DNA from 3 places in the Serratia sp. AR11 genome. Region 1 is predicted to be linked to each of the others. Evidence: predicted binding sites of a transcription regulator. Region 1 holds the regulator's gene; each other region holds the start of a gene.
The links. The regulator CRP, encoded in region 1, controls carbon source genes, mostly activating them, when cyclic AMP is high. The targets are predictions, from matches to a motif close to ATGTGANNNNNNTCACAT.
Positions count from the first base shown of each region.

Region 2: the regulator CRP is predicted to act here: its motif matches at 1,716-1,733, upstream of deoC (deoxyribose-phosphate aldolase).
Region 3: the regulator CRP is predicted to act here: its motif matches at 5,336-5,353, upstream of yrbN (protein YrbN).

Region 1 is NZ_CM150739.1:5,099,695-5,109,961, reverse strand. It holds gene ACSOSI_RS24180 (helicase HerA-like domain-containing protein) at 1-1,171, shown strand, start outside; gene ACSOSI_RS24175 (AAA family ATPase) at 1,274-2,590, shown strand; gene ACSOSI_RS24170 (HNH endonuclease) at 2,593-3,330, shown strand; gene ACSOSI_RS24165 (aminodeoxychorismate synthase component II) at 3,399-3,974, shown strand; gene argD (bifunctional acetylornithine/succinyldiaminopimelate transaminase) at 4,106-5,323, shown strand; gene ACSOSI_RS24155 (YccS/YhfK family putative transporter) at 5,361-7,436, opposite strand; gene crp (cAMP-activated global transcriptional regulator CRP) at 7,491-8,123, opposite strand; gene ACSOSI_RS24145 (OsmC family protein) at 8,503-8,910, shown strand; gene ACSOSI_RS24140 (phosphoribulokinase) at 8,950-9,819, opposite strand; gene ACSOSI_RS24135 (YheU family protein) at 9,971-10,204, opposite strand; gene ACSOSI_RS24130 (hydrolase) at 10,201-10,267, opposite strand, start outside.
Region 2 is NZ_CM150739.1:620,421-630,687, reverse strand. It holds gene deoA (thymidine phosphorylase) at 1-645, opposite strand, end outside; gene deoC (deoxyribose-phosphate aldolase) at 715-1,494, opposite strand; gene ACSOSI_RS02975 (NupC/NupG family nucleoside CNT transporter) at 1,868-3,145, opposite strand; gene ACSOSI_RS02970 (bifunctional metallophosphatase/5'-nucleotidase) at 3,367-4,914, opposite strand; gene ACSOSI_RS02965 (TatD family hydrolase) at 5,283-6,056, opposite strand; gene ACSOSI_RS02960 (patatin-like phospholipase family protein) at 6,056-7,177, opposite strand; gene ACSOSI_RS02955 (CsbD family protein) at 7,188-7,373, opposite strand; gene ACSOSI_RS02950 (DUF1328 domain-containing protein) at 7,432-7,593, opposite strand; gene osmY (molecular chaperone OsmY) at 7,751-8,365, opposite strand; gene prfC (peptide chain release factor 3) at 9,042-10,267, opposite strand, start outside.
Region 3 is NZ_CM150739.1:417,888-428,154, reverse strand. It holds gene ACSOSI_RS02000 (HlyD family secretion protein) at 1-428, opposite strand, end outside; gene ACSOSI_RS01995 (luciferase-like monooxygenase) at 653-1,666, shown strand; gene yedF (sulfurtransferase-like selenium metabolism protein YedF) at 1,701-1,940, opposite strand; gene yedE (selenium metabolism membrane protein YedE/FdhT) at 1,937-3,151, opposite strand; gene ACSOSI_RS01980 (DEAD/DEAH family ATP-dependent RNA helicase) at 3,298-5,259, opposite strand; gene yrbN (protein YrbN) at 5,249-5,323, opposite strand; gene nlpI (lipoprotein NlpI) at 5,446-6,330, opposite strand; gene pnp (polyribonucleotide nucleotidyltransferase) at 6,459-8,576, opposite strand; gene rpsO (30S ribosomal protein S15) at 8,832-9,101, opposite strand; gene truB (tRNA pseudouridine(55) synthase TruB) at 9,225-10,169, opposite strand; gene rbfA (30S ribosome-binding factor RbfA) at 10,169-10,267, opposite strand, start outside.

The DNA.
Region 1 (10,267 bases):
CCTGGGGCCGCTGCTGCTGGGCCGTTTGCTGGATCTAAACGAAGTACAAAGTGGCGTGCTGCAGTTGGTGTTCAAAATTGCCGACGATAACGCGTTGCTGCTGTTGGATATGAAAGATCTGCGCGCCATGGTGCAGTACGTGGGTGACAACGCCAAACAGTTCCAGACCCAATACGGCAATATTTCTTCGGCTTCGGTGGGCGCTATCCAGCGCGGGCTGTTAACACTGGAAGAGCAGGGGGCCAACCAGTTCTTCGGCGAGTCGATGCTCGATATCAATGACCTGATGAAAACCGACGCCAACGGTCACGGAGTGATTAACCTGCTGGCGGCGGACAAACTGATTAACCAACCGAAACTGTATTCGGTATTCCTGCTGTGGCTGCTGGCCGAACTGTTCGAACACCTGCCGGAGGTGGGCGACCCGGAACAGCCGAAGCTGGTGTTCTTCTTTGATGAAGCACACCTGCTGTTCAACGATGCGCCTGCGGCACTGCTGACCAAAATTGAACAGGTGGTACGCCTGATCCGCTCCAAAGGCGTCGGCATCTACTTCGTGACCCAGAACCCGCTGGATATCCCGGACAGCGTGCTGGGCCAGCTAGGCAACCGCGTGCAGCATGCGTTGCGTGCCTTTACCCCTCGCGACCAGAAGGCAGTGAAGGCTGCGGCACAAACCATGCGAGCCAATCCGGCCTTCGACGCCGAGACGGCGATCACCGAACTGGGCGTCGGCGAGGCGCTGGTGTCGTTCCTGGATGAGAAAGGGCGGCCAAATGTGGTGGAGCGAGCGATGGTGATCGCACCGGAATCCAAGATGGGCATGTTGGGGGCCGAAGGGCTGAACAGTGCGATCAACAAGTCGCCGCTGTATGGTCGTTACGAGGATATGGTTGACCGCGAGTCCGCTTATGAGAAGTTATCGTCGGAAGGTTTTGCTACCGTCGGCACACCGCAACCGGGCCAGCCGACACAGCAACCGCAGGCGCAGCAGCAGGCGGGCGGTGGCCTGATGGGTGGATTGAACGATATCCTGTTCGGCTCTACCGGCCCGCGCGGTGGTAAGCGTGATGGCATCGTCCAGACCGCCGCCAAGAGCATGGCGCGTGACCTTGGTCGCCAGATCCTGCGTGGGGTGCTGGGCTCGATTATGGGCGGCCGCAAACGTTGAGATAACTGACTGAGTTCAGATGCATAATTTGCTATGCTGTCATGGGCTGTGTGGAGCCCATGACAGGTAAATTCTGATGTGCGGATCAGAGTTGAGGGTGCAATGAAAATTAATCAAATTTCTTTAGTGAATTATCGGTGTTTTGAGCGCAGAACATTTCCATTCCATCCTGAGTTCAACCTTATCGTCGGAGTGAATGGCACGGGGAAAACGGCCTTGCTGGAGGCCCTGTCAGTTGCGTTATCTACATGGCTTTTGGGATTCAGAAATAAACCCGATAATAGTTCACTATCAAAAGATGATGTTCGTCTTAGCTACCAAGAGGTTTCTGGACGAGTAAAAACCGCTCAGCACTGGCCGATTCTTATCGATGCACAGGGGACAGTATTCGACAAAAATATTAGCTGGGAAAGATCAAAAGAGAGTGAAAATGGCAATGTACGTTATGGCAAAGCGAGTGATTTAATTTCACTTGCTAAAGAAGCAGATAAAAAACTGCGTGCCGATAACATTGTTACACTGCCCCTTATTGCTTATTACGGCACTATGCGTTTATGGCAAGAGCCTAGAAAACTTAAACAAGAAAGTACAATCCAAGGCCCGGAGGCTCTGAGCCAACAAGAGAAAACCAGTCGCTTAACGGGGTACCGTCATAGCGTTGACCCCAGAATTTCAGTCCGCAACCTGGTCAGTTGGTTTGCCAAAGAAGCGTGGGCTACTTTTCAAAATGGTGGGGAAGAGTCTGTTAGCCTTCAGGTGGTGCGGAAAGCGATTTTAGGGTGTATTGACGGCGCAGATAGATTGTTTTTTGATGCTAAACGTGGTGAATTGCTGTTTGATATTGCCGACCACGAGATCCAGCCTTTTGCTAACTTAAGTGATGGTCAGCGCTGCATGTTAGCCTTGGTCGCTGATCTTGCTCAAAAAGCAGTTGGCTTGAATCCTCATCTTGGGAACGATGTATTAACGCAAACACCTGGCGTTGTTTTGGTTGATGAGTTGGACTTACATCTGCATCCTAAGTGGCAGCGCCGCGTTGTTGAGGATTTGCGTAAGACATTTCCATCACTCCAGTTTATTTGCACAACACACTCTCCTTTCCTTATCCAATCGCTGCGCTCTGGCGAAGAATTATTGATGCTGGATGGTCAACCGACGGCAGCGCTTAATAATAAAACATTGGAAGATATTGCCGAAGGGATTATGGGCGTTGATGATTCAGAAACCAGTGAACGCTATGCCGAAATGAAAGATACGGCTAAAAATTATCTGATGATGCTGGACGATGCCGTAATGGCACCTGCAGAAAAGTTGGAAAGTTTTAAACAGCGTTTATCTGAGAGCATTGCGCCTTTTGCGGATAACCCAGCCTATCAGGCATTTTTAGAGATGAAGCGTGCAGCAAAACTGGGGGAGTAACGATGCGGCCAGTAAGAAAAGGAATTTCACCTACCGGGGATATTGATTTTGATGATTACAAAAAAGCTTTCCCTCACTTAGTCGGCCGTATTGGTAGTTATTGCAGTTATTGTGAACGCCGTATTGCTACGAATTTGGCGGTTGAGCATATTCAGCCAAAAGATGGTCAGTATGGCCATCCGGGGTTGACTGGCAGATGGAGTAATTTCTTGTTAGCCTGCGTAAATTGTAATTCTACGAAAGGGGCTAAGAAAGTCATTCTCTCAAACTTGTTGCTGCCGGACAGGGATAATACCTTCTACACCTATGTTTATTCTGCCGATGGTAAGGTTGCTCCTGCCGCTCAACTTTCTCCGGAACAGCAAGCGATAGCCCAAGAAACATTATCTCTTACCGGTCTTGATAAAAAGGTCAGTCAGATTTTTGACGACAACGGCAAGCTTGTCGCCTTAGATAGAGAAAGCCAGCGTAAGGAAGCATGGGGAACAGCACAGGAAGCGCTGAGCGATGTGCTAAATAACCCAGGCAATACTGCTGTATTACGTTTAACGGCGGTTTTAGCAAAAGAAACTGGTTTTTTCAGTATCTGGATGACGGTGTTTAGCGGCCAGCCGACGATGTTGTTGCGTATCATTGAGGCGTTTGAAGGTACGGCTGCGAGTGGCTGTTTTGATGCGATCGGCGTATCAACCGTGCCGGCGCCTAATCCCGACCGGTTGGCTAATGGTAGCAAAGTATAATCAATGCTGGTGGCCTGATATCGGCTGTGCGTTAATAGGCTATTCTGATTTTCCAACTCGTCCATATCATGCTGCTGCTAATCGATAACTACGATTCTTTTACCTATAACCTTTACCAGTACTTCTGCCAATTAGGTGCCGAAGTGCTGGTGAAGCGTAACGACGAACTGCAACTGGCTGATATAGAAAGGCTGGCCCCGCAGCATTTGGTGATCTCTCCTGGCCCTTGCACCCCGAACGAAGCCGGTATCTCGCTGGCGGCCATTAGGCATTTTGCCGGCAGGCTGCCGATCCTCGGTGTTTGCCTGGGGCACCAGGCACTGGGGCAGGCTTTTGGCGCCAAGGTCGTGCGTGCCCGCGAGGTGATGCACGGCAAGACCTCGGCGATCCGCCATCTCGACAGTGGCGTTTTTCACGGACTGAACAACCCGCTGACCGTCACCCGCTACCACTCGCTGGTGCTTGAAGCCGCTACTTTGCCGGACTGTTTTGAAGTGACGGCCTGGAGCGAGCGCGACGGCGTACGCGATGAGATTATGGGGATCCGCCACCGCCAACTGGCGCTGGAAGGGGTGCAGTTCCACCCGGAGAGCATCCTTAGCGAGCAGGGCCACCAGCTGTTGGATAATTTCCTTAAAAGTTAGTCGGTTAGGTTTTTTTTAACCGCGAAGACGATTTGCGTTTGCCCTTTATTGGTTTTTTATGCATATTTTGTGATTATATTTTCACTCAATCGCAACCAAAAAACTGAGTCACATTCAGGGTGGGCCACATAATGACCGAAAAATCCGCAGTTAGCCGCAGTACCTTTGATCAGGTTATCCTGCCTGTTTATGCACCCGCGCAGTTTGTTCCGGTCAGGGGAAAAGGCAGCCGCGTGTGGGACAGCCAAGGGAAAGAGTACATTGATTTCTCTGGCGGCATTGCGGTGACGGCGTTAGGGCACTGTCACCCGGCCTTGGTCGAGGCGCTGAAACAGCAGGGCGAAACCCTGTGGCATACCAGCAACGTTTTTACTAACGAGCCGGCGCTGCGGCTGGCCACCAAGTTGATCAACGCCACCTTTGCCGACCGGGTGTTTTTCGCCAACTCCGGCGCAGAGGCTAACGAAGCGGCCTTCAAGCTGGCTCGGCATTACGCCATTACCCGCCACAGCCCGTATAAAACCAAAATCATCGCGTTTTATAACGCTTTCCATGGCCGCACCTTATTCACCGTCTCGGTGGGCGGGCAGGCCAAGTATTCTGATGGTTTTGGGCCAAAACCGGCCGACATTGTGCACGTGCCGTTCAACGATCTGGCGGCGGTGAAAGCAGTGATGGACGACCATACCTGTGCGGTGGTGATGGAGCCAATCCAGGGCGAAGGGGGCATTACTCCGGTTAATGCCGAATTCCTCAAGGGCGTGCGTGAACTGTGCGACAAACACCAGGCACTGCTGGTATTCGACGAAGTACAAAGCGGCATGGGGCGCAGCGGCAAACTGTTTGCCTATATGCACTATGGCGTAACGCCGGACATTCTCACCACGGCCAAAGCGCTTGGCGGCGGTTTCCCGGTCAGCGCCATGCTGACCACCGAAGAGATTGCCTCGGTGATGCAGGTCGGTACCCACGGCACCACTTACGGCGGCAATCCGCTGGCCTGTGCGGTGGCGGAAGCGGCGCTGGACGTGATCAATACGCCGGAAGTGCTGAGCGGCATTGAGTTGCGTCATGGGCTATACGTGCAGGCGTTAAAGAAAATTGGCGATAAGTACGGTATTTTCAGCGATATTCGCGGCATGGGCCTGCTGATTGGTGCTGAGTTAACGCCGCAATACCAGGGTAAGGCGCGCGATTTCCTGACCGCAGCTGCTGCTCGTGGGCTGATGATCCTCAATGCCGGGCCAAATGTGATCCGCTTTGCCCCTTCGCTGGTGGTGGAGACCCAGGACATCGACCAGGGTATGGCGCTGTTTGAGTTGACGGTGCAGGACGTGATTAACGCGTAATGCGTTGCATTGATGACAAGGGCGCCAGACGGCGCCCTTATTGATCGCGCAGTTTGCGTTTCAGCCAGATGCCGTGGTGTGGGCGTTGGCTCCAGGCCAATGACGAGATGGTATGCATCACGCTCAAGTGTGAAAGAATACGCCGCAGGTGGCGCTCCATTTCGGTCACCGGCATATCTGGGTGCAAATCCGGCGGCTGCATAATGCTGTTGCCACTGCTCGGCCCGTCGTACTCCAGCCGTTGCTGGCAGCTCTGCAGCGCGATCTCGCAAGATTGCAGATACTCCTCCGCCAGTTTTGGCGTCAGCATATAGTGCTCGCGCGCCAGGATAGTCATCGCATTCAGATGCTCGACAATAAACTGGCTGTGCGTCACCCACAGGCGCATATCCGCCAGATAGTTCGATTCAAACCCCGGTTCCTGCATCGCCTGATTCAGTGAGGTGAATAACGCGTTGTGCGCCTGATTGACCTGCATGCGTGCGTAGGCCAGTGCAGTGGGATCCGGCTCTTGCTCTTCCAGCAACAAACGTAACGCCTGCTGATCGTTCTCCAGCGCCTGATGGGCATTCTTGCGCAGCAGCCCGCTTTGCCACTGTGGCCACAGCCAAATGGTACTGCCGAACACCAGTACGCAGCCAATCAGGGTGTCGATCAGACGCGGTACCAGGAAATTCGTGCCGTTCAGCGCCAGTAATTGCAGGGTATAGACCGCCGTCACCGTAAAACCAATCACCGCCAATCCGTAATTTTTACGTGACACCATATAGGCCAGCAGCGTAATCACCAGCATCACGCTCAGGGTTTCGGCCTCGGGCAGTTGTAATTGCAGCAGACCGGCGGCGATCACCAGCCCGGCCAAAGTACCGAGCGCACGGTGTTGGATGCGCACCCGGGTGGCGTTGTAGCCGTTCTGGCTCACCAGCATGATGGTGAGCAGGATCCAGTAGGGTTTCGGCAGGTTGAAAATCATCCCCAGGCTGCTGCCTGCCGCCAGCGTGACGCCTAATCGTGCCGCATTACGCAGGGCATTGGATTTGAACGACAGATAACTGACCAGCGCCGGCCAAAACGGCAGGCGGTTTTGATTGGCCATCAGGTCACGCCGATAGAGTGGATGCTGAGTACGCAGCAGACGGGCGATGCGACTGAAGTGGTAGTAGCAGAACTGACCCACCGGATTATCCGGGTGCTGTGCCGCTACTTTTTCCAATGCTGCCAGTTCATTGCCCATATTGAAGCGCTGCGAATGCTGGTGATAGAGAATATCGTGCGCCACCGTGCGTAGCCGGCCGGCAATCACCTGTGCGTTGCGGCGGATAATCGCTTCGGCCTGGCTCTGTTCCACCAGCTTTTGTACTTCTTCCGGCAGGTGCAGGCTGACGGTGATGTGTTCCTGCAAATCCAGCGCGACCTGAAAGGTTCGTTGCAGACGTTTTTGCTCGAGGTTACTGGCGTGCGGCAGAAAGTTTAGCTGCTGATACAGCAGAGTAATCAGATCCATCACCTTTTGCTGACGAACCAACAACGGCGGTAACGCGGTCTGTGGATCGGTATGCTGGGTCAGCAGTGAGTATTTGGCCTCGAAGTAGTCCGCCAACTCCAGATAGAGCTGATTGAGCGACTCGCGCATCGGCTGCTCTTTCCACAGTTTGAACCAGAACCAGGTGAACAGCCCGTACCAGGCGGTGCCGACCACATATAACAGCGGCGCATGCCAAAGCGGTACTGAACCGGCCATGCTGAGGGAGAAGATGGCGGCAACCAGCGCAGCGGGCAGCAGACGGGCGTGTAACGGGCTGATTTCACCGCTGACGCCGAGCAGCAGCGCCAGGCCGAGCATCAGTATCGGCAGCGGCAACTGCCATAACAGGGCTTGCTGCAGTAACAAACTGCTGAGTGCGAACAGTGAACCGCCGACGATCAGGCGTTTGAAAAAACGTTTGTGAGGCGTGTCCAGCCCGGCGATGTTACAGCAGGCGGGAACCAGGGAAAATAGCAGGCCATATTGCAGTTGGCCTATCAGCAAGCCAAACAGTACCGGCAGGCAAAGCACCAGCGTTTGCCGCAGTGCGTAATTAACTTCCGGGTGGTAGATCAGTCGGCGCCACATGATGACTCGGGGCATAAAAAAACGGCGCGAATCATCGCGCCGTTTTTTCAGTGATTAACGCGTGCCGTAAACGACAATAGTTTTGCCGTGGGCGGAGATCAGGTTTTGATCTTCCAGCATTTTCAGAATACGACCCACGGTTTCACGTGAGCAACCGACGATCTGGCCAATTTCCTGGCGGGTAATTTTAATCTGCATACCATCCGGGTGGGTCATGGCATCAGGCTGTTTCGCCAGGTTCAGCAGGGTTTGCGCGATGCGGCCCGTAACGTCCAGGAAAGCAAGGTTACCCACTTTCTCAGATGTGATCTGCAGACGGTTTGCCATCTGAGCTGACAGGCGCATCAGGATGTCCGGGTTAACCTGAATCAACTGGCGGAATTTCTTATAGGAAATTTCAGCCACTTCACAGGCGGTTTTCGCCCTAACCCAGGCGCTACGCTCCTGACCTTCTTCAAATAATCCAAGCTCGCCGATGAAATCCCCCTGGTTAAGGTAGGACAGGATCATCTCTTTACCCTCTTCATCCTTAATCAGCACCGCGACGGAGCCTTTGACGATGTAGTAAAGCGTTTCAGCCTTTTCACCTTGGTGAATCAGCGTACTTTTGGATGGATATTTGTGGATATGGCAATGAGACAGGAACCATTCGAGAGTAGGGTCTGTTTGCGGTTTGCCGAGAACCATTCGCTGTTATCCTCTGTTGTTATCGCTGCCTTGTGTCACAGGGGTCAGAGTTCCCTGTAAAACGTGCTGTCGCCGTTCTTTTAATGGTGGCTGTCAGCAGGTTTTGAGGCGTGTCATAAATATACGCTGTCGCCCTAGCATATTAACTTGCCGGGAGAGCTGCAAGCTACATTCTGTTAACATACCGGTAAAGGAGCCTTTCCCTGGGAGTTTCCCTGAAATCAGTGTCCCGGAAAGATTTATTGCGGCTCTGTTTGTAGCACAGAGTGAGGCGGGTGTCTTGTGTTGTCTCGCTTCAGCATGATTAGCATCAGGTTCCGTTGCCAGTTTCTATGCGAAAGCGTAGTCTGATTTTAAGAAATTAACCGGAGTGACCAGTATGCAGGCAAGAGTTAAGTGGGTGGAAGGGTTGACGTTTCTGGGTGAATCCGCGTCTGGCCATCAGGTGCTGATGGACGGCAACGCCGGGGATAAAGCCCCCAGCCCAATGGAAATGGTACTGATGTCGGTGGGAGGTTGCAGCGCGATAGATGTGGTGTCGATCCTGCAAAAAGGACGTAACGATGTGCGCGACTGCGAGGTGAAATTAACCTCCGAGCGGCGTGAGGAGGCGCCACGACTGTTTACCCATATCAACCTGCATTTCATCGTCACCGGTAAAGATTTAAGTGACAAAATTGTCGAGCGCGCGGTGAATCTTTCCGCCGAGAAATACTGTTCGGTGTCATTGATGCTGAGCAAGGCTGCCAGCGTGACCCACAGCTTTGAGATCCGCGCAGTGTCCTGACGGATAAAGGAGCGCGGCTTGTTGCCGCGCTCCGGTAAGCTATTCGATTTTTTTGCCTTCCAGCAGTTGCTGCACCAGCGGCGCCATAATCAACTCCATCGCCAGCCCCATTTTGCCGCCCGGCACCACCAGCGTATTGATATGCGAGATAAAAGAACCCTGCAGCATCGCCAGCAGATAAGGGAAATCGATCTGATCCAGGCCGCGGAAGTGGATCACCACAAAGCTCTCGTCCAGCGAGGGGATCGCCTTGGCGGCGAACGGGTTGGAGGTATCTACCGTCGGCACCCGCTGGAAGTTGATATGGGTGCGGGAAAACTGCGGCGTGATGTAGTTGATGTAGTCTTCCATCGAACGTACCACCGAATCCATCACCGCTTCACGAGAGTGGCCGCGCTCGCCGGTATCGCGGATTAACTTTTGGATCCATTCCAGGTTAACGATAGGCACCACGCCGACCAGCAAATCGACATGCTTGGCCACGTCGTTGTGCTCGGTCACTACGCCGCCGTGCAGCCCTTCATAAAACAGCACGTCGGTCGGTGCCGGTAAGGCTTCCCACGGGGTAAAGGTACCGGGAACCTGGTTATAGGGTACCGCTTCATCGTAGGTGTGCAGATACTTGCGTGAACGGCCGGTGCCGTTGGTGCCGTACTCGCTAAAGCTTTGTTGCAGCAGGCCAAAGTCGTTGGCCTCGGGGCCGAAATAGCTGATATGACGGCCAAGATCGCGCGCTTTGCGGATCGCCGCGTCCATTTCCGGCCGGGTATAGCGATGGAAACTGTCGCCTTCCAGCTCCGCGGCGCGGATGTTCAACTGCTGAAAGATTTTACGGAACGCCACGCTGGTGGTGGTGGTGCCGGCACCGCTGGAGCCGGTCACTGCGATAACGGGATGTTTGGCGGACATGGTGATGGGTCACTCCGTGTTTAATGCGCCGGTGTCAGATATCATTATTGGTCTGTTTGACACCCTTTCGCCTAGGGCAAAATACTGCGCGTTGGTTTGCAATCCCTCATTGTTACCTGATTTTTTCCGTCAGTCATAGAACCGATAAGCACTAAATTTCTTCTTGTCCGGCGCGGAACTGCCCGCGCGGCATGATGTTGATGGTCTCATGCAGTTCTGACCACACCAGCAGCACCTCGCCGTTTTTCAGCTGGCGGCGCACGTCTTCCACTTTCTGTTCCAGCGAACGTTCATGCTCGCCGTAGTCGGTACCTTCGCGCAGCACAAAGGACTCGATCAGGCTATTGAGGGTCTCGGTTTCCAGTTCTTTCCAGGGGATGATCACTTGGTTGTTTCCAGGTAAGGGGCAAGCCAGGATGGAATACGGTATTCCAGCCACATATGGGGT
Region 2 (10,267 bases), 1.0 Mb from region 1:
TGCGTAGGTTGGCATAAAGGCACCGGAACCGACTTTAACGTCCATCACCAACGCATCCAGCCCTTCCGCCAGCTTCTTCGCCAGAATTGAGGCGGTGATCAGCGGGATAGAATCCACCGTGGCGGTAATATCACGGGTCGCGTAGAAGCGCTTGTCCGCCGGTGCCAGCGAGCTGGTCTGGCCGATAATCGCCACGCCCACGTCCTGAATAATCTTACGGAAGGCATTGTCGTCCGGGAAAATATTAAAACCCGGGATCGCTTCCAGCTTGTCCAGCGTACCGCCGGTATGCCCCAGGCCACGGCCGGAGATCATCGGCACGTAGCCGCCACAGGCCGCCACCATTGGGCCGAGCATCAGCGAAGTCACGTCGCCCACGCCACCGGTAGAATGCTTGTCGACCAGCGGGCCGTTCAGCGACAGGCTTTTCCAGTCCAGCACGGTGCCGGAATCACGCATCGCCATGGTGAGCGCCACGCGCTCCGGCATGGTCATATCGTGGAAGTAAATGGTCATCGCCAGCGCCGCGATCTGCCCTTCAGAAACCACATTGTCACGGATACCATTGATGAAAAAGCGGATTTCCGCTTCGCTCAACGGTTGACCGTCACGTTTTTTACGAATAATTTCTTGTGCCAGGAACAAGGCATCCCCCTGTTTTAGCTAATGTAGAGTGCAGGCAGACGCCATATCGCGCCTTGCCGACGGAATCGATCAGTAACCGCTGCCAGACGGCTCGGCACCGTGGCCCAGCGTCGCCAACAGGCTGGCTAACAGGCTGGAAGCCCCGAAGCGGAAATGACGCGCATCGGCCCAGCCTTCACCCAGAATACGATCGGCAAGTTGCAGGTAATGCAGTGCATCTTCCGCCGTACGCACGCCGCCGGCCGGCTTGAAGCCCACCGTCTTGGCGACGCCCATATCGCGGATCACCGACATCATCAGCTCGGCGCTTTCCAGCGTCGCGTTGACCGGCACTTTACCGGTTGAGGTCTTGATAAAGTCCGCGCCGGCATTGATGGCAATTTCCGAAGCCTTGCGGATCAGATTGGCCTGCTTGAGCTCACCGGTTTCGATGATCACTTTCAGCAGCACGTTGGCGGCCAGACAGGCCTGCTTGCACTGTTTCACCAGCTCAAAACCGACCTGCTCATTACCGGCGATCAGTGCGCGGTATGGGAACACCACGTCCACTTCATCGGCACCGTAAGCGATAGCCGCACGCGTTTCCGCCAGCGCGATCTCGATATCATCGTTGCCATGCGGGAAGTTGGTGACGGTCGCAATACGGATGTCTGGCGTCCCCTGCTCACGCAGGGCCTTGCGCGCCGCCGGAATAAAGCGCGGGTAAATGCAGATGGCCGCGGTATGCCCGGCCGGGCTGTTCGCCTGACGACACAGCGCGATCACTTTCTCATCGGTGTCATCATCGTTCAGCGTGGTCAAATCCATTAAGGTCAGCGCACGTTGCGCTGCTGCGGTTAATTCGGTCATAAAACTCTCCAACTGAGAACCTGGGTGTTGGCGAGCGGACTTGGTTCCTTGAAGATAGCGCAGGGGAACGGGTTCCCTCTTCGGCAACTGAGATCCTTCTCACCGCACATAACCCTTCGCATCGCGCAGGGTCAGTAATAGCTATTTGAACACGATCGCCAGGGGCAATTCGCGTTCACAGTCACACTATATGAAATAACACTGTAACAGACCGGAATTATATGTGAAGACCATCACAAAATAACGCGATATCGTTCACAAATTCGCTAAAGAAACGGGCAAAGATAGCGGGCACAGCATTCTGTGCCCGTGTTAGAAGTATAGGCGCTGTCCTGCAATAGAGCCTGTTGCCCTATGCAGGACAGCCCGGGGATTACAGCGCCAGGAAGAACCCGGCGATGGTCGCGCTCATCAGGTTGGAGAGCGTCCCCGCCGCCACGGCTTTCAGACCGAAACGTGCGATGTCGTGACGACGATTCGGTGCCATGCTGCCCAGACCACCGAGCAGGATCGCCACCGATGACAGGTTGGCAAAGCCGCACAGGGCAAAGGAGATAATCGCCTTGGTATGCGTCGACAGCACCTGCAGCCCCTCTGCCGCCACCACGTCGTCCGGACGCAAATAAGCACCAAAGTTCATGTAGGCAACAAATTCATTCACGATGATCTTCTGGCCGATAAACGAACCGGCGGTCATCGCTTCATGCCATGGCACGCCGATCAGGAAGGCAATAGGTGAGAACACCCAACCGAGGATCAGCTCCAGCGACAGCTGCGGATAGTCGAACCAGCCGCCAATACCGCCGAGAATGCCGTTCAACAGGGCGATAAGCGCGATAAACGCCAGCAGCATTGCGCCCACGTTCAGCGCCAACTGCATGCCGGAAGCTGCACCGGAAGCCGCTGCGTCAATCACGTTGGCCGGGCGGTCTTCTTCCGCGATCAACTTCGTTGCATCGTCCCTGTCGTGGGTTTTTTCGGTTTCCGGCACCATCAGCTTGGCAAACAGCAGGCCACCCGGTGCGGCCATGAACGAAGCCGCAATCAGGTATTCCAGCGGTACGCCCATCTGGGCATAACCTGCCAGCACCGAACCGGCCACCGAGGCCAGGCCGCCACACATCACGGTGAACAACTCAGATTGGGTCATGGTGGCGATATACGGACGCACCACCAGCGGAGCTTCAGTTTGGCCAACAAAGATATTGGCGGTCGCCGACAGCGATTCTGTCCGCGAGGTACCCAACAATTTTTGCACGCCGCCGCCCAGTACGCGGATCACCAGTTGCATGACGCCGAGGTAGTAAAGCACCGCAATCAGCGAGGAGAAGAACACGATCACCGGCAGGACGCGCAGCGCAAAAACAAAGCCGCCGCCGCCAAAGACTTCAAACATCTTGTCGGAAACCAGACCGCCGAAGATAAATGAAATGCCCTGATTACCGTAGGCGATTACGTTAGCCACGCCGGCCGACATGCCGCCGAGAATGCTGCGACCTACCGGGACGTACAGCACCAGCGCGCCGATGGCGACCTGAAGAACGAATGCCCAGCCAACGGTGCGAAACTTAATCGCGCGGCGGTTGCTGGAGAGCAGCACGGCAATGGCGATCAGCGCCGCCATGCCGACCAGGCTCATGATGAGTTGCATGCAAAGTATCCCTGTTGCGAAAAAAAGAAATGCATCCCTGTCCGGTTGTCCCGCGAGGGTTGCTTATGAGTGTTTTCGGGGTGCGATTATACGGAGCGGGACAACGCCCGCACCGATTTATGTCACAAATATATACAACCAGACGCAATAGAAAACACCAGTACGTGACATACATCACGGTTTAATCCTTCTGCATGACCTTGGCTCATCGGCCTAATTGGCTACAGTGCCACGTCCTTAATCCGTTTTTGCTCGTTGGGGGAGATCTCCGCTTGGGACTTGATATAGTCCACCACCGCTTCTGCCGCGCCGCTGCCGGCCACCGTCTTGATGTTACGCCCTTCGGTAAAGGCGCTGAACCCATCCCCACCCGTGGCCAGGAATGAATTCACCACAATCGGGTACCAGGCGTCATCCTTTAGCGGCTGCCCCTGCACCGTTAACGAGACGATGCGCTGATTGAGCGGCTTGCGGCTATCGTATTTCATTTCGATGCCCTTCGAGACTTGCAGGATGCCGTTGGTCAGATTTGCCGCATGATTCATTAACGAACGTAGCTGTTTGCCGTTGATTTCCATGTAGCTCAAGTCGTCCGGGAAAGGGAACAGGGTGATAATATCGCCCAGTTTAATTTGCCCCTGAGCCAGTTCACTTCTCAATCCGCCACTGTTGACGAAGGCGAATTGCGCCCGTGGATCCATGGCCAAAAAAGCATCACCGACCATATTGCCTACGGGAGAAGACTCACCATAAGAACGCGTCAATTCTGCGCTGGCCTTACCGATTTTCTGCTGAGTGATCTCTTTCAGCTTATCCGTCCATAGCGCGATCTTATCCGCCGTTGCCCGATCGGGTTCAACATCGCCAGCGTAAATATTGATTAGCTGCCCTTTATAGCCGGTGATCTTTTTACTTTTATCGTCAATATTCAGCACCAGTTTTCCCAGATCGATGCCATAGGCATCGGTGGAAACAATTAATGTATTGTTCACCTTGATGGGTTCCGGCGTACCCACGTGAGCATGACCGGTAATAATGACATCCAGCCCCTGTACCTGCTTTGCCAGCTCTATATCTTTATTTAACCGCCGACTCACGTCCGTCGCACCAAAACTGGATTGCCGTGCCGGCACACCTTCATGGATTAACAATACGGTAATGTCCACCTTGTCGCGGATCTGCCCAAGATATTTATTCAGGTATTCCACTTCGTCGCGCATTTCGACACCCTTGCGCATATTTTTATTTACCGTATCGTAGAAAGCGAATTTCCCATGCAGACCAATCACGCCAACCTTAACACCGGATTTTTCCAAAATAACCCAGGGCTTATCCCACACCGGTTTATCGCTATTTTCATAGAACAGGTTACCCAATAACACAGGAAAGGTGGCCTTATTCATCTGCTGAATCATATTCGGTACGCCGTGATCAAATTCATGATTACCAATAGAAACAGCATCAAACGACATTTGATTCATCACATCAATGATAGCCTCACCCTTCGTTAGCGTGCTGATATAAGGACCGGTAAAAAAATCCCCGGCATCGAAGAAGAAGACAGCATCATCTTTGGCTTTGGCCTGTTTGACGATAGTGGCAATATTGGCGAATCCCCCCACTGGTTTTTCTTTGCTGACGTAAGGGGCTTTAAAAGGGAGCACATTGGCGTGCAAGTCGTTGGTATGATAGATCGTAAGATCAACAGCCTGAACAGAGGCGCTGGTAAAGAATGCCACCGTGACTAATGGAAAGATAAACTTTGATATTTTCACGTAATATTCCCTCAATCCATGTGTAGGGCACTGCCTGATCCAATAAGTGTTTTTGAATCACCCTTTATTTAAACGCGTTAAGTGTATTGTAATACCTGATGATTGGAGATTAACTGCCCTGCTGTCTGAATATAACAGGGTAAATATGAATGGAAAACGACAGACGCGCTTAGTTAAACATAGCATCCACTTTTGTTTTGTGAATTATGTCATGTTTGAAAAATAAGACTTAGCCCGTTATCGATTCATTTATTGATTGTCATTAACTTGTTATTCGAAAAGCAATTACAATACGCTAAAAACAAAATAAACGAATGGCAAAGCATCCATAACGAAAATATAATCCCCCGAAAAACACCCCATCACACTGAAAATAACTCTCGTGTATTTCGCTGTAATTGGGCGCCGATCATCTCCTCCGACTCCGGGCGCAATTGGCACAGGGCAGCGAAAACTTCAGCAGCGCGCTCGGGGCGGTTCGGTTGCCCCTGGTAACCGGCCAGCGGCATGTCGGGCGCATCGGTTTCCAACAGCAACGACGTCAACGGCAGTTGGGCCATGACATTACGGGTTTTCTGCGCCCGCTCATAGCTGATGGTGCCACCGACGCCAATGTAATATCCCAGGCGGATAAACGCCTGCGCCTGCGACAGACTGCCGGCAAAGCCGTGCACCACGCCGCGACGAGGTACTTCGGTGCGACGCAGCATCGCCGCCAACTGATCATGGCTGCGGCGTGAATGCAGGATCACCGGCAAATCGTATTGCTTTGCCAGCTTCAATTGCGCGGTTAACACCTGCTGTTGGCGCTCGAACTGCGGGTTTTCCATATACAGATCGAGGCCAATCTCCCCCACCGCCACCAGCTTAGGCGGTCGGCTGGCCAGGAACCCCGCCAATTGTTCCAGCTCCGGCTCATGGTGCTCGGCAATATACAACGGGTGTAGCCCCAGGGCAGCAAACAGCGGTGGATAATCGCGTGCCAACTTCAATACCCGCACAAAACGATCGGCGGTCACCGTAGGCACGATAATCCGTCGCACGCCCGCTTGCTCCGCCAACGCCAGGCTTTCACTCTCGTGACCGCTGAACGGCGGGAAATCGAAGTGGCAGTGGGTGTCGGTGAAGTCGTGCATCACAGCAGCCCACCCTCGCCCGGTGGCACTTCGCCCGGCAAAATAATGTCCATCGCCGCCAGTTTGGCTTCCGACGGGTTGGCAAGATCGCGCGGGTGACTGATGTCGGTAATAATCGGTGAAGGCATGATGACGTTCTCCGGTTGGATCAAACGACGCGACAGCGCCTTTTTCACCTTCATGCCGTCCAGTTTGTCCTGTTCTACCAGCCAGTGACCGACGGTTGCCAGGAAGTAGCGCCCGCACTTACGGCCCAGGTGATAGTCCTGATTGAGCGACGTGACGCGACTCCCCAGGGCATTACTGGCCAACGGCTTCGGCGGGAAAATCTCGAAGATGCGCAGCTCGCCGGGCGGCTTCTCAATAAACTGCTGGATGCGGTGGTAACTTTGCTCGTGGTGTTGCAGGATGCGCACCATCTGCTGCAGGCTGCTTTCGCTCAGCCAGTGCTCCATGCGTTTCATCCACTGCGGCGTGTAGTACATCTGCGACGGCACGGTGCGGATCACCACGATGGTATCCGCGCCACGGCGATAGGCTTCTTCAACCGGGATCGCATCGCTGATGCCACCATCCTGATAGCTGACGCCGTCCAGCTCCACACCCATGCGGTAAAAACCGGGGATGGCGCTGGATGCTTTGATGGCCGGTAGCCAGCTCTCGCGTTGCGCGGGCAGGTAGGTCGGTTCGAAGTCATCACTGCGGCAGGCGCACATCAGGAATTCACGGCCATCAACCAGGCTTTTTTCCGCAACGTCCATCGCCAGCGGCAGCTGTTGGGTCGTGGTATCGAGCAGCCAGTCGAGATCGATAAGATGCCCACCGCGCACAAAGCGCAATGGGTTAAAAAATTCAGCGGAAGTGGTGTAGCGGGTGATCACCCGCCGCGCGTAGCCCATCTGGCCACAAATAAAAGCCGAGAGGTTTTGCGCGCCGGCAGAAGTGCCGATCATCAGATCAAAAGGATTAAAGCGGGCACGCTGGAACTCGTCCAGCACGCCGGCAGTGAAAATGCCGCGCTGCCCGCCCCCTTCACATACCAGCGCCATTTTACCGGGCCGGTAAGGTTTATACGCCAGCGGTTCGATATTGCCGAGCGTGATGGGTATTCTGTATCCCAACCCTGCATCCTCAGTGAGACGTTTTACCCGAGGATACCTTGTCTTGCTCTCTTCCGTAATCCTCTTGCAGTACACCAGAGAGGCAATCATTGCTGCCCATCAGCCAGATGCAGTCGCTGTCAGACCACTGCGCCAACCTCTGACACACCCGGCCCTTCAGCTGTTTCCAGCGTCCGAGGATGATGTCGCTGTTCATGACTGACCTCCCTACTGCGAGAAAACAGATTAAGCTTTGTTACACTTTGAGGATAAAGCTAAGGGCGTCGGCGACCGGTAAACAGGCTGACCAGGAACAGAATGATCCCTACGACGAAGACGATTTTTGCAGCCCAGGCGGCGGTACCCGCCAGTGAACCAAAACCTAATGCTGCAGCAATCAATGCGATGACTAAAAAGATAATGCCCCAACGAAACATAAGCTTCTCCTTACCATAGTGAAAAAACGCATCGCAATCCGTGCCCTTCTCGGGCGCCACCGGACTGCCGGTCAGTTTCTTTTTTTGATGGTGCATCCTGGGCTAGCCTCACGGCTAACCCAGGATTTGGTGCTTGTTGTTACGCTTGCTAAAAAATTTATGGCTTAACGACCAGGTCGTTTTTAACGCTTTTCACACCGTCGATAGCCTTGGCAATGCTTTCTGCACGCTCTGACTGCGCCTGAGTTTTCACTTCACCGGAAAGCTGCACCACACCGTCGGTGGTTTCTACTTTCACGTTGCGCGAAGGGACGATGTCATCGGCCAGCAGTTTGGCCTTCAGTTCGCTGGTGGTCGCGGTATCACCGGCATAAGCCTTCATCGACTGTTTGCCTTCGTCTTTCACGTGCAGCTTGTCGCTGACGGATTTGACGCCTTCCACTTTACCGGCCACTTCAACCGCGTGCTCGGCCTGCGCCTGGCTGCCGACAAAACCACTCAGGGTGACGGTGCCTTTTTCGGTTTTCACCGAGATATCAGAGCTGGCGATGGATTTGTCATCGACCAACGCACTTTTAACTTTAGCCGTTGTTGCGCTGTCATCCATGTAGCCGTCAACTTTTTTCATGGAGCTATCGATTTTGGCACCCGCGCTATCAGCGGCACTTGACGCTTTATTGAGCAGAGTATCTTCAGCCAGCGCGCTGCCACTAACCAGAACGGAACCCAAAACAACAGCCATCAGTGATTGTGCAAATTTAGTATTTTTCATCGATCTCTTCCTTTGGTTGCGGATCCAAAATGGTTAGGATCCTTCAGCCGCCATAACGCGGCCCACTCAGTAATACTTCACGATTTCTATACGTTCAAACATTCACGCTAAACGATTGTTGCCACATCAGGAGTATTGCAACGGCCGTGCCAATTTTAAAAAACCATTTAAAATCAATAATAAAATAAATAACGCTTACATTTTAGGCTAAAAACTGTCACCTATTGACGACAACACCCATCAGTAAAATCAATGTTATTGCTATGTTATTGATTTCTAAAACATCACACTGTCTCTTATTGGCAACAGTGCAGAATAACTCGCTACCGTTAAGACAAAGCGCAGTGAATTACGCTTAACGGTTCGGTTATGCCCTGTTAAATATAGACCATATGACAGAAAAAGCAGGTATTGCCGGGCAAATCCTGGCGGCTGCGGGGGGACTGAAAAGATGAAGGAGACTTATTAATTAGCAGAATGGGGTGAAGCAATATAACACAGGGCGCTCTAAGACTGCTGACAAAGCACGTTATTAGGGAGAGCGTGCCGAAGGGGTCGTAGCGGCTTGCCCGCCGGAGCGCCCCTCGGTGCGCTAGGCCCGGGTATCTCGGCTTCAAAGACAACTTTGTCACCAGAAACTAAGGGCGCCCTAAGGCGCCCTGCTGTTCTGTTACCGTTAGTGCTCGCGTGTTTTGCGGAACACCACTTCAGGGTAGCGTTCCTGGGTGATATTCAAGTTAACCATGGTAGGCGCGATGTAAGACAGGTTGTCGCCGCCGTCCAATGCCAGGTTAAGCTCACACTTGCGCTTGAACTCTTCAAACTTCTTCACGTCGCTGCATTCCACCCAACGGGCGGTCGAAACGTTGACCGACTCGTACAAGGCTTCGACGTTGTATTCGCTTTTCAGGCGTGCAACCACCACTTCGAACTGCAGCACACCGACCGCGCCGACGATCAAATCGTTGCTGGCGATAGGGCGGAATACCTGCACCGCCCCTTCTTCGGACAGTTGCACCAGGCCTTTCAGCAGCTGCTTTTGCTTCAACGGATCGCGCAGACGAATGCGACGGAACAGCTCCGGCGCGAAGTTCGGAATACCGGTGAACTTCATATCTTCACCCTGGGTGAAGGTATCGCCGATCTGAATGGTGCCGTGGTTATGCAGACCAATGATATCGCCCGGATAAGCCTCTTCAACGTGCGAACGGTCACCCGCCATAAAGGTCAGGGCGTCGGAGATCACCACGTCTTTACCGGTGCGCACCTGGCGCAGCTTCATGCCTTTCTCGTAGCGGCCGGAGACCACACGCATAAAGGCCACGCGGTCACGGTGTTTAGGATCCATATTGGCCTGGATCTTGAACACGAAACCGCTGAATTTCTCTTCTGCGGCTACCACTTCACGGGTGCTGCTTTGACGCGGCATCGGCGCTGGAGCCCAGGCCACCAGACCGTCAAGCATATGGTCCACACCGAAGTTACCCAAAGCGGTACCGAAGAATACCGGCGTCAAATCACCGCTCAGGAAAGCTTCATGATCGAACTCGTGAGATGCGCCCTGCACCAGTTCCAGCTCTTCACGCAGCTGCGCGGCCAGATCTTCACCCACGGCGGCATCCAGCTCCGGGTTATCCAACCCTTTGACTATGCGCACTTCCTGAATGGTGTGGCCTTTACCGGTCTGGTAAAGATAGGTTTCATCCTTGTACAGATGATAAACCCCTTTAAACAGCTTGCCGCAGCCGATAGGCCAGGTGATAGGTGAGCAGGCGATTTTCAGCTCACGCTCCACTTCATCCATCACTTCCATCGGATCGCGGATATCGCGGTCCAATTTGTTCATAAAGGTCAGGATCGGCGTATCGCGCAGGCGGGTAACTTCCATCAGCTTGCGGGTAC
Region 3 (10,267 bases), 810 kb from region 1:
AGCTCGGACTTCGAAATATAACCTTTGCCGGAAACGCTCAGGTTACGGTTGTAGTCGTTCTGCGCGTTGCGATATTGCGCCTCGGCCTGCGCCAGGTTGGCACGCAGATTACGGATGCTTTCTTCACGCGTGCCGTGCAGAGATTGGTCGAGCTGCGCTTTGGCTTCATCGCGCGACGCCTGGGCGGAACGCAGCTGGGCCATCAGTTCCGGGCTATCGAGCTGGATCATCACCTGTTGGGCTTTCACGTCGTCACCACGCTCAACCAGGCGTTCAACCACCCGTCCCTTGGCCTTGGAGGCCACGATCACCTCTGGCGCGTCCACTTCCCCCTGCAATAACAAATCCTGATTATGTGCCCGGAACAAGATCGCCATGGCGATCGCCACCACCATCAACAATAAGGTAAACAACGTCTTTTTTTTCATTCTCTCAGCTCCCTGAGCGATAAGCGGCGGGTGGAATCATCACGTCCATATTTTATATCAACTCCCAAAAACCATTTTTATCATAAGGATATAGCAAGCACATATATCCTCTTTTATAACTATAAATTGGATTATGCTTTTAACACTAAAAGCACATTTTGCTTTGTAGTTTGCAGACCTCTGCAATCGCCCTTTAAGCGATCAACTCTTTGATGGACGATATCATGACTGAAAAAACTACGGTGCCGGTTTCGGTACTGGATTTATCCCCCATTCCGCAAGGGGCCAAACCCCGTGATGCCTTTCACGCCTCTTTAGATTTAGCACAACATGCCGAAAAATGGGGCTATCAACGCTATTGGTTGGCAGAACATCACAATATGACCGGCATTGGCAGTGCGGCAACCTCGGTTTTGCTGGGCTATCTGGCCGCCGGTACCCAGAGTATCCGCCTCGGCTCCGGTGGCGTGATGCTGCCCAACCATGCACCGCTGGTGATTGCCGAGCAGTTCGGTACGCTGGAATCGCTGTACCCGGGACGTATCGATCTGGGTCTGGGCCGCGCGCCCGGCACCGACCAACGCACCATGATGGCGTTGCGTCGTCATCTGTCCGGTGAAGTGGATAACTTCCCGCGCGACGTGCAGGAACTGCAACATTACTTTGGTGAGGTACAAGCGGGCCAGCCGGTGCAGGCAGTACCCGGCCAGGGGTTACACGTGCCGATCTGGCTGTTGGGCTCCAGCCTGTACAGCGCCCAGTTGGCGGCACAGCTTGGCCTGCCGTTTGCCTTCGCTTCCCACTTTGCGCCAGAGATGCTGTTCCAGGCATTTAACCTGTACCGCGACAACTTCAAGCCTTCCGAGCAATGCCAACGGCCACACGCCATGGTATGCGTCAACGTGGTGGCCGCCGACAGCGATGCCGATGCACGTTTCCTGTTTACCTCGATGCAGCAGCAGTTTATCAATCTGCGCCGCGGCTCGCCGGGCCCACTGCCGGCACCGGTGGACAATATCCACGCGCTGTGGACCGCCGGAGAACAATATGGCGTCGATCAGGCGCTGCGCATGTCTGTCATTGGCAATGAAACTACCGTGCGTAATGGGCTGCAGACGCTGCTCAGCGAAACCGGTGCGGATGAAATCATGGTTAACGGCCAGATCTTTGACCATCAGGCGCGCTTACATTCGTTTGAAATTGTCGCCGGGGTGAAAGGCGATTTGGTGAAGGGATAAACTATTTGGGCGCCTTTACGGCGCCCTCATTTTATCAGCGCTGGATCAGGTAGCGGATGGTGGGACCATCCTGCTGGATATCCAGAACCTTGTAGCCATGGTTGCGCGCATCAAGCGGGATGTTGTTGATTGACTGCGGGCAATCGCTGATCACCTCCAGGATTTCCCCCGGCTTCAACTGCGGCATCGCTTCCAGCGTCGCCACCGCCGGGTAAGGGCAAGGCTCACCCAGCATATCCAACCGGTAATCCGGCACTATCGCCGTTTGCTTCATGACACACTCCTTAAATTAACCACCTGCGCGTCGGGCCTGGCGCGGAAAAATCGTTTTTCCCACCACAGCATGGCGCCAAACGCCAATGCCAGCAGCAGGTAGGTTACCAGCAGGCCACCGATCGGGCCGAAGGTCTCCAGCAGGTTAACCTTGTCGTAGTCAGTGGCCAGCGTCGGGGCCAAATCATCCCAGAAATAGGCCAGCAGCGTGGCACCAATGATATTGCCCAGCCCAACCCACCAGTAATGCACCTGACCTTCTACCGCACGGTACATCCAGCCGGTTTCGCAACCCCCGGCCAACACTATGCCAAAACCAAATAACAATCCGCCCAGCACCGCATTGGGGCCGGCCCACATGATTTTAGGCGCCACGCCCAGTTGGACGTAGCTGAAAATGCCGATGGCACTGGCGGCCATACCGAGAATGATGGCCTTCGCCATATGGGTACGCCCGCTGATCCACAGATCGCGGAACGCCGAGGTGAAACAAATTTGCGCCCGTTCAATCAGCAGGCCAAAACCGATGCCAAACAACATGGCGATACCCAGCGTCGGTGCATCAAACAGCGTCCATAGCGACCAGGCGATCGCCAGACAGAACACCACCATCCCCAAACGAAAACGGCGACGCGCCTGCTCCGGCTTTTGGGTCAGCGGCGCGGCCGCCTTCACCTTCTGTAATTTGATCGGGATGCGGAACATCGGCAACAGGGTAAATTTGGCACCAAAATAAGAGCCGGCGGCGGTCGCCAGCGCAAAGAACCAGGCGTGCAGCGAGAACTGCGGAATGCCGGTAAAGAAGGCCGCCAGGTTGCAGCCCATCGCCAGACGTGCACCGAAACCGGCGATGATACCGCCCAGCAGCGCCTGCACAATGCGAATGCGATTCTGCGGCTGGCGTAGCTTGATGTTGTTAGCCCACAGCGCGGCGGCGATACAGCCGGCAAACATGCCGATGATCATCCTGCCGTCGATGCGTTGCAACGGCGTCCCCTCAAGCCCGATAACCTTGAAGTAACCCCACTGCTCTGGGTGCAACCCGAACAGCTGCAATATATGGCCGCCCCAGCGGGTGAATTCACCGGTCACCGCCCAGAAGGCCCCGGTCAAACCGAAATAGTAGGTAGAGAGGATCCCGGCGGCAATCACCGCGGGTAAAGGTGCCCAAAAGCGCACCAGATATTGAGACTTGAACTGCTGCCAACTCATGGCATCTCCCGTGCGTAGTATCCATAAGAAAAAACCTTATAAATGATACGCCATTTTCCCTCACTTAACGGCGAATTTCAGGCATAAAAAAACCAGCCCGAAGGCTGGTTTTTAATCCAATTAACCGCGAACGGTCAAATTAGATGTTATGCATCACCGAAGCGACGACGTGGTGCAGCCGGAGCGGCGTCATCACGACGTGGTGCGCGTTGGCCGTCACGGTTGAAGTTACCGCCACGACGCTCGCCACCGTTGCCGGCAGGTGCAGCAGCACCGCCTTCACGACGATCACCGAAAGAACGACGGCCTGGGTTTGCCCCTTCACGACGTTCGCCGTTGAATGGACGAGCCCCGCCACGACGCTCACCGTTACCGGCAGGTGCAGGACGCTCACGACGTTCATGCGGCTGTGCATCGCCCAGCAGTTGCATGTTCATCGGCTTGTTCAGGATGCGGGTACGGGTGAAGTGAGACAGGATCTCGCCCGGCATGCCTTTTGGCAGCTCAATAGTTGAGTGGCCGGCAAACAGCTTGATGTTACCAATGTAACGGCTGCTGATGTCGCCTTCGTTAGCGATCGCGCCAACGATATGACGAACTTCAACGCCATCATCACGGCCCACTTCAATGCGGTACAGCTGCATTTCGCCAACGTCACGACGTTCACGACGTGGACGCTCAGCGCCACCGTCACGGCTGTCTGGACGTGCGTCACGACGACGGTCGCTACCGCGGTCGTCACGGTCGTTGAACTCACGACGCTGACGTGGTTTGAAGACAGGATCCGGTGGCAGGATCAGAGGACGTTCGCCCTGTGCCATTTTCAGCAGTGCTGCGGCCAGCGTTTCCATTTCCAGCTCTTCTTCGCCCGGCTGCAGTTTAGCCAGCAGGCCACGGTACATGTCCAGATCGCTGCTTTCCAGCTGTTGCTGTACTTTAGCTGCGAACTTGGCCAGACGACGCTCACCCAGCAGTTCTACATTTGGCAGTTCAACTTCTGGAATGGTCAGCTTCATGGTGCGTTCGATGTTACGCAGCAGGCGGCGTTCGCGGTTTTCTACGAACAGCAGCGCACGGCCGGCACGACCAGCACGGCCAGTACGGCCGATACGGTGAACGTAAGATTCGGAATCCATAGGGATGTCGTAGTTCACAACCAGGCTGATACGCTCAACGTCCAGGCCACGGGCAGCAACGTCGGTCGCGATCAGGATATCCAGACGACCATCTTTCAGACGCTCCAGGGTCTGCTCACGCAGGGCCTGGTTCATGTCACCGTTCAGTGCCGCGCTGCTGTAACCACTGCGCTCCAGCGCTTCGGCCACTTCCAGGGTCGCGTTTTTGGTACGAACGAAGATAATCGCCGCATCAAAATCTTCAGCTTCCAGGAAACGTACCAGGGCTTCGTTTTTACGCATGCCCTGCACAGTCCAGTAGCTCTGGCTGATGTCTGGACGGGTAGTCACGCTCGATTGAATGCGCACTTCCTGCGGCTCTTTCATAAAGCGGCGGGTAATGCGACGGATAGCTTCCGGCATGGTTGCAGAGAACAGCGCGGTCTGATGTTCAGCCGGGATCTCTGCCATGATGGTTTCTACGTCTTCGATAAAGCCCATACGCAGCATTTCGTCGGCTTCATCCAGCACCAGACCGCTCAGGTTAGAGAGGTTCAGGGTGCCACGCTTCAGGTGGTCCAGCAGACGGCCTGGAGTCCCTACTACGATTTGCGGGCCCTGACGCAGAGCGCGCAGCTGCACGTCATAACGCTGGCCGCCGTACAGGGCCACGACGTTAACGCCATGCATGTGTTTGGAGAAATCGGTCATCGCTTCAGCAACCTGAACCGCCAGTTCGCGGGTCGGTGCCAGCACCAGGATCTGAGGTGCTTTCAGGGAAGCGTCAAGGTTGTGCAGCAGTGGCAGCGAGAACGCCGCAGTTTTGCCGCTACCGGTCTGTGCCATGCCCAGCACATCACGGCCGTTCAACAGGTGAGGAATACACTCAGCCTGGATCGGTGAAGGTTTTTCGTAGCCCAGATCGGTCAGGGCAGAAATGATCGGAGCAGACAGCCCCAGGTCAGCAAAAGAGGTTTCAAGCTCAGTAGTCATGTACACGTGCCTCATTAATAATGGCAGCCAGTCTACATAACTCGTCGAGAAAATTTTCAGTCATTTTCATTGAAAAGTGTGAACCGGCTCAAATTAGATTATAAAACGAACAAAAAAGCCCTCGCCCGTTAAGACGATAACTTTGGCAAAAAACCAATGTATATCAGGCTGATAGTTGTTCGTCAGCTATTGCTGGTCCGATTCCGATAGGTCGTCTTGTTCTTGGCCCAACAGCGCCAATTCCAACAATGCATAGCGGTGCTCAACGAAATTATGAACGTTGTTAGCAACCGTCAGTTTGAACAGCGCCGAAGCGGTGTCCTTGTCCCCCAGACTTAGGTAATGCTTACCTAAATAGAAGTCAGTTTCACTGAGATGCTCAGCGAGCGAAGTGTTATCCGTTGCATCTGCCTTGAGCCTTTCCATCAGCGTTTTTTCACTGATGTTGCCCAGGTAGAATTCGACAATATTCCATCCCCATTGCCCTCGGTTCGCCTTGTCATAACGCTGCTGGAGCGCTACGTCAGCCTTCTTGGGATCGATTTCTCTTTCCACAAGATACAGCCACAACGAACGGAAGGGATCGTTTGGGTCGTCTTGATAAAACGCCTGCAGATCATCCTGCGCCAACGGGAAGCGGCCGCCATAATAAAGAGCGATGCCCCGGTTTAAACGCGCGTAATTGTAAGTTGGATCAAGCTCTAGTACAGAATCAAACGCTTCATAGGCAGCATCAAAATTGCCTGCCTGCGTTAAGTAAATGCCCAGGTAGTTGAAAACTTCTGGCATATCAGGACGTATCGCCAGCGCTTGCGAGAAATCATTGCGCGCCAGTGCACGTAGCCCGAGGCTATCATACAGTACACCGCGCTCATATAAAAGCTGCGCACGCTCATCGTCCGTCAGTGCCCGGCTGGCAAGTATTTGTTCCATGCGCGCCAGGATCACTTCCTGCTGCAGAGTTGGCTGCAACGGGATCGCCAAAACTTCGTCTTTACGCCAATCATGGTTGCTGCATCCTGCCAGCATGAGTGCTGTCGCAACGTAACACCAGCGCAAGAAAGGCTTCATTTCCCACTCCCGAAGACAAACATTGGATGAACATCCTTTCATCCGTTTGCAAATACGCAGGCATCCTGCCCGCGTTATATGAACAGCTCCCAACCCCATGGTCGGGAGCTGTAAATCTATCTATACAATTATTCTGCTTCAGGCGCAGGTGAACCTGCTTCTGGTGCGGTCGCTTCTTTGATGCTCAGACGCACACGGCCCTGACGGTCAACTTCCAGTACCTTAACCGGTACTTCCTGACCCATCTGCAGATAGTCGGTCACTTTCTCAACGCGCTTGTCAGCGATTTGAGAGATGTGCACCAGACCTTCTTTACCGCCGCCGATCGCCACGAATGCGCCGAAATCAACGATACGGGTAACTTTACCCTGGTAAATACGGCCCACTTCGATCTCGGCAGTGATCTCTTCGATGCGGCGGATAGCGAATTTCGCTTTCTCACCGTCGGTAGCAGCAATTTTAACTGTACCATCATCTTCGATTTCAATGGTAGTGCCGGTCTCTTCAGTCAGCGCACGGATGACAGAACCGCCTTTACCAATCACGTCTTTGATCTTGTCCGGGTTGATGCGGATAGTGTGAATACGTGGTGCAAACTGAGAGATATCGCCACGCGGGGTGCTGATAGCCTGTTCCATCACGCCCAGGATGTGCAGACGCGCGCCCTTGGCCTGGTTCAGAGCAACCTGCATGATTTCGCGGGTGATGCCTTCAATTTTAATGTCCATCTGCAGCGCGGTAATACCGTCACGGCTACCGGCTACTTTGAAGTCCATGTCGCCCAGGTGATCTTCGTCACCCAGAATGTCGGACAGAACAACAAAGTTGTCTTGTTCTTTCACCAGGCCCATTGCGATACCGGCAACGGCGGCCTTGATTGGCACACCTGCATCCATCAGTGCCAGAGAAGCACCGCAGACGGAAGCCATTGAAGAAGAACCGTTGGATTCGGTGATTTCAGAAACCACACGCACCGTGTACGGGAAATCTTCTGGTTTAGGCATCATAGCCAATACGCCACGTTTCGCCAGGCGACCGTGACCAATTTCACGACGTTTTGGTGAACCTACCATCCCGGTCTCACCAACGGAGTACGGAGGGAAGTTGTAGTGGAACAGGAAGCTGTCGGTCTTTTCGCCCATCAGCTCATCCAGGTTCTGCGCGTCACGGGCGGTGCCCAGCGTTGCGGTAACCAGTGCCTGAGTCTCACCACGGGTGAACAGTGCGGAACCGTGGGTACGCGGCAGAACGCCGGTGCGCACGTCCAGACCACGGATCATGTCTTTTTCACGGCCGTCGATACGCGGCTCGCCACGCAGCACACGGCTACGAACGACGTTTTTCTCAACGCTACCCAGGATGTCCTGAATTTCAGACACGTCCAGGGTTTCGTCCTGTGCCAGCAGGGTTTCAACAACGCTGCTCTTGATCGCATCAACCTGAGCGTAACGCTCTTGTTTTTCGGTGATGTGATAAGCGTCGCCCAGGCGGCCTTCTGCCAGTTCTGCAACGCGCGCGTGCAGCGCTTCGTTGACTGCAGGTGCCTGCCAGTCCCACTTGGCTTTGCCGGCTTCGGCAACCAGGGAATTAATGTTTTCGATAACGATTTGCTGTTGCTCGTGGCCAAACACCACCGCGCCCAGCATCTGATCTTCGCTCAGAACGTCAGCTTCGGATTCAACCATCAGTACTGCGCCAGCGGTACCGGCAACTACCAGATCCAGGCTGCTTTCTTTCAGCTCGTCGCTGGTTGGGTTCAATACGTATTGATTGTTGATGTAACCCACGCGCGCAGAACCGATTGGGCCATTGAACGGAATACCGGACAGGCTCAGGGCGGCAGAGGCACCGATCATCGCAACGATGTCCGGGTTAACCTGCGGGTTAAGGGAAACAACGGTCGCGATCACCTGAACTTCGTTCAGGAAGCTGTCCGGGAACAGTGGACGGATCGGACGGTCAATCAGACGGGAGGTCAGGGTTTCACCTTCGCTCGGACGGCCTTCACGACGGAAGAAGCTACCCGGGATACGACCAGCAGCGTAGGTACGCTCCTGATAGTTAACCGTCAGTGGGAAGAAGCTCTGGCCTGGTTTGGCTTTTTTCTGGCCAACTACGGTAACGAATACTGCGGTGTCATCCATGCTTACCATAACGGCGGCAGTGGCCTGACGAGCCATCATACCGGTCTCAATAGTGAGGGTATGCTGGCCATACTGGAATTTGCGAATGATCGGTGTCAGCAAAATTATATCCTTAGATTAGGCGCGCAATCGTATTGTCGACTCGACACGCCAGTGACTCGGTTTGCCTTCTCACTACATCCTCGCGACTAATGACAATCCTTATCTCAAGCCTGAGACAAAGCCTCTCATTAGCCGCGCGAACCTCTGTAACGGAAGATCCTGTTTGGAAACATCAGTAATACATTAACCTGATTTGCTTATGCTTCCTAGAAGAAAGGGGCCAAAATAGGCCCCTTTCCACTGAAACTCGCTTGATTAGCGACGCAGACCCAGACGCTCGATCAGGCTGGTGTAACGTGCTACATCTTTACGCTTCAGGTAGTCCAGCAGCTTACGACGCTGAGAAACCATACGCAGCAGACCACGACGGCTGTGGTGATCTTTTTTGTGCTCTGAGAAGTGGCCTTGCAGATGGTTGATCTGCGCAGTCAACAGGGCAACCTGAACTTCGGAAGAACCGCTGTCGTTAGTACCACGACCGAAATCAGCTACGATTTTAGCTTTAGCTTCAACACTTAGAGACATTGTCTTACTCCAGATTATAGATAATAAATACAGGCGCCGATCTCTAATTCAGCAACCCAATGCATAAGCTGCGCCATTCTACCCTTAGCGCAGTGCGATCGCAAGGCAGTGCGTTTTCTACCCTTAGTCGAAATATTCAACTACCAGGCGGCGCGGCGCCACACGACCGTCATCGGCAATATCACCGACGCCGATAAATTTACGCTCTTCACCTTCGGTGATACGGACCATGCCCGAGGCCGGTGCACCGGCAACCTGAACCGGTTGCCCTTGCTTAACGTAACCCGCTACCACTGGCAGCAAATTCACTTCCGGGTAGTTCTCCACCGGGCTGTCCATCGGCATCAACAACGGATCGAGCAGCTCGGCCGGGGCGATTTCCTGCCGATGAGCCTGCTCCAGCAATTCGTTCAACTGCTCCAGCGTGACCATGCGCTCGGTCGGGTAGGTCGCCACCTGCAGACGACGCAGGTAGATCACGTGCGCGCCACATCCCAGCAGCTCGCCGAGGTCATCGGTGATGGTGCGGATGTAAGTGCCTTTTGAGCAGTGAATTTCCAGCTCCAGTTCATCCCCTTCCCAGCGAATAAACTGCAGTTCATAAACGGTAATGCTGCGTGCTTCACGCGGCACTTCGATACCCTGGCGAGCATACTCATAGAGTTTCTTGCCCTGGTATTTCAGCGCCGAGTACATCGAAGGCACCTGCTTGATATCGCCACGGAAGCTGTCCAGCGCCGCATCGAGTTGCGCCTGGGTGAAGCTCACCGGCCGCTCCTGCACAATTTGGCCGTCGGCATCCGAGGTATCGGTACGCTGACCCAGTCGGGCAATCACGCGATAACGTTTGTCGGAGTCGAGCAGGAACTGTGAAAACTTGGTCGCCTCACCGAGGCAAATTGGCAGCATGCCGGTCGCCAGCGGGTCGAGCGCGCCGGTATGACCCGCGCGATTGGCGTTATAGAGGCGCTTTACTTTTTGCAGGGCGTCGTTGGATGACAGGCCCTGCGGTTTGTCCAGCAACAGGACACCGTGGATATCACGGCCGCGGCGACGAGGGCGACTCATTAAGCCTCCTCGTCATCGCCTGATGCGGAACGGCGTTCGGCGTCATTCTTCACTACGTTGGTCACCAGGTTGGACATGCGCATGCCTTCAACCAGGGA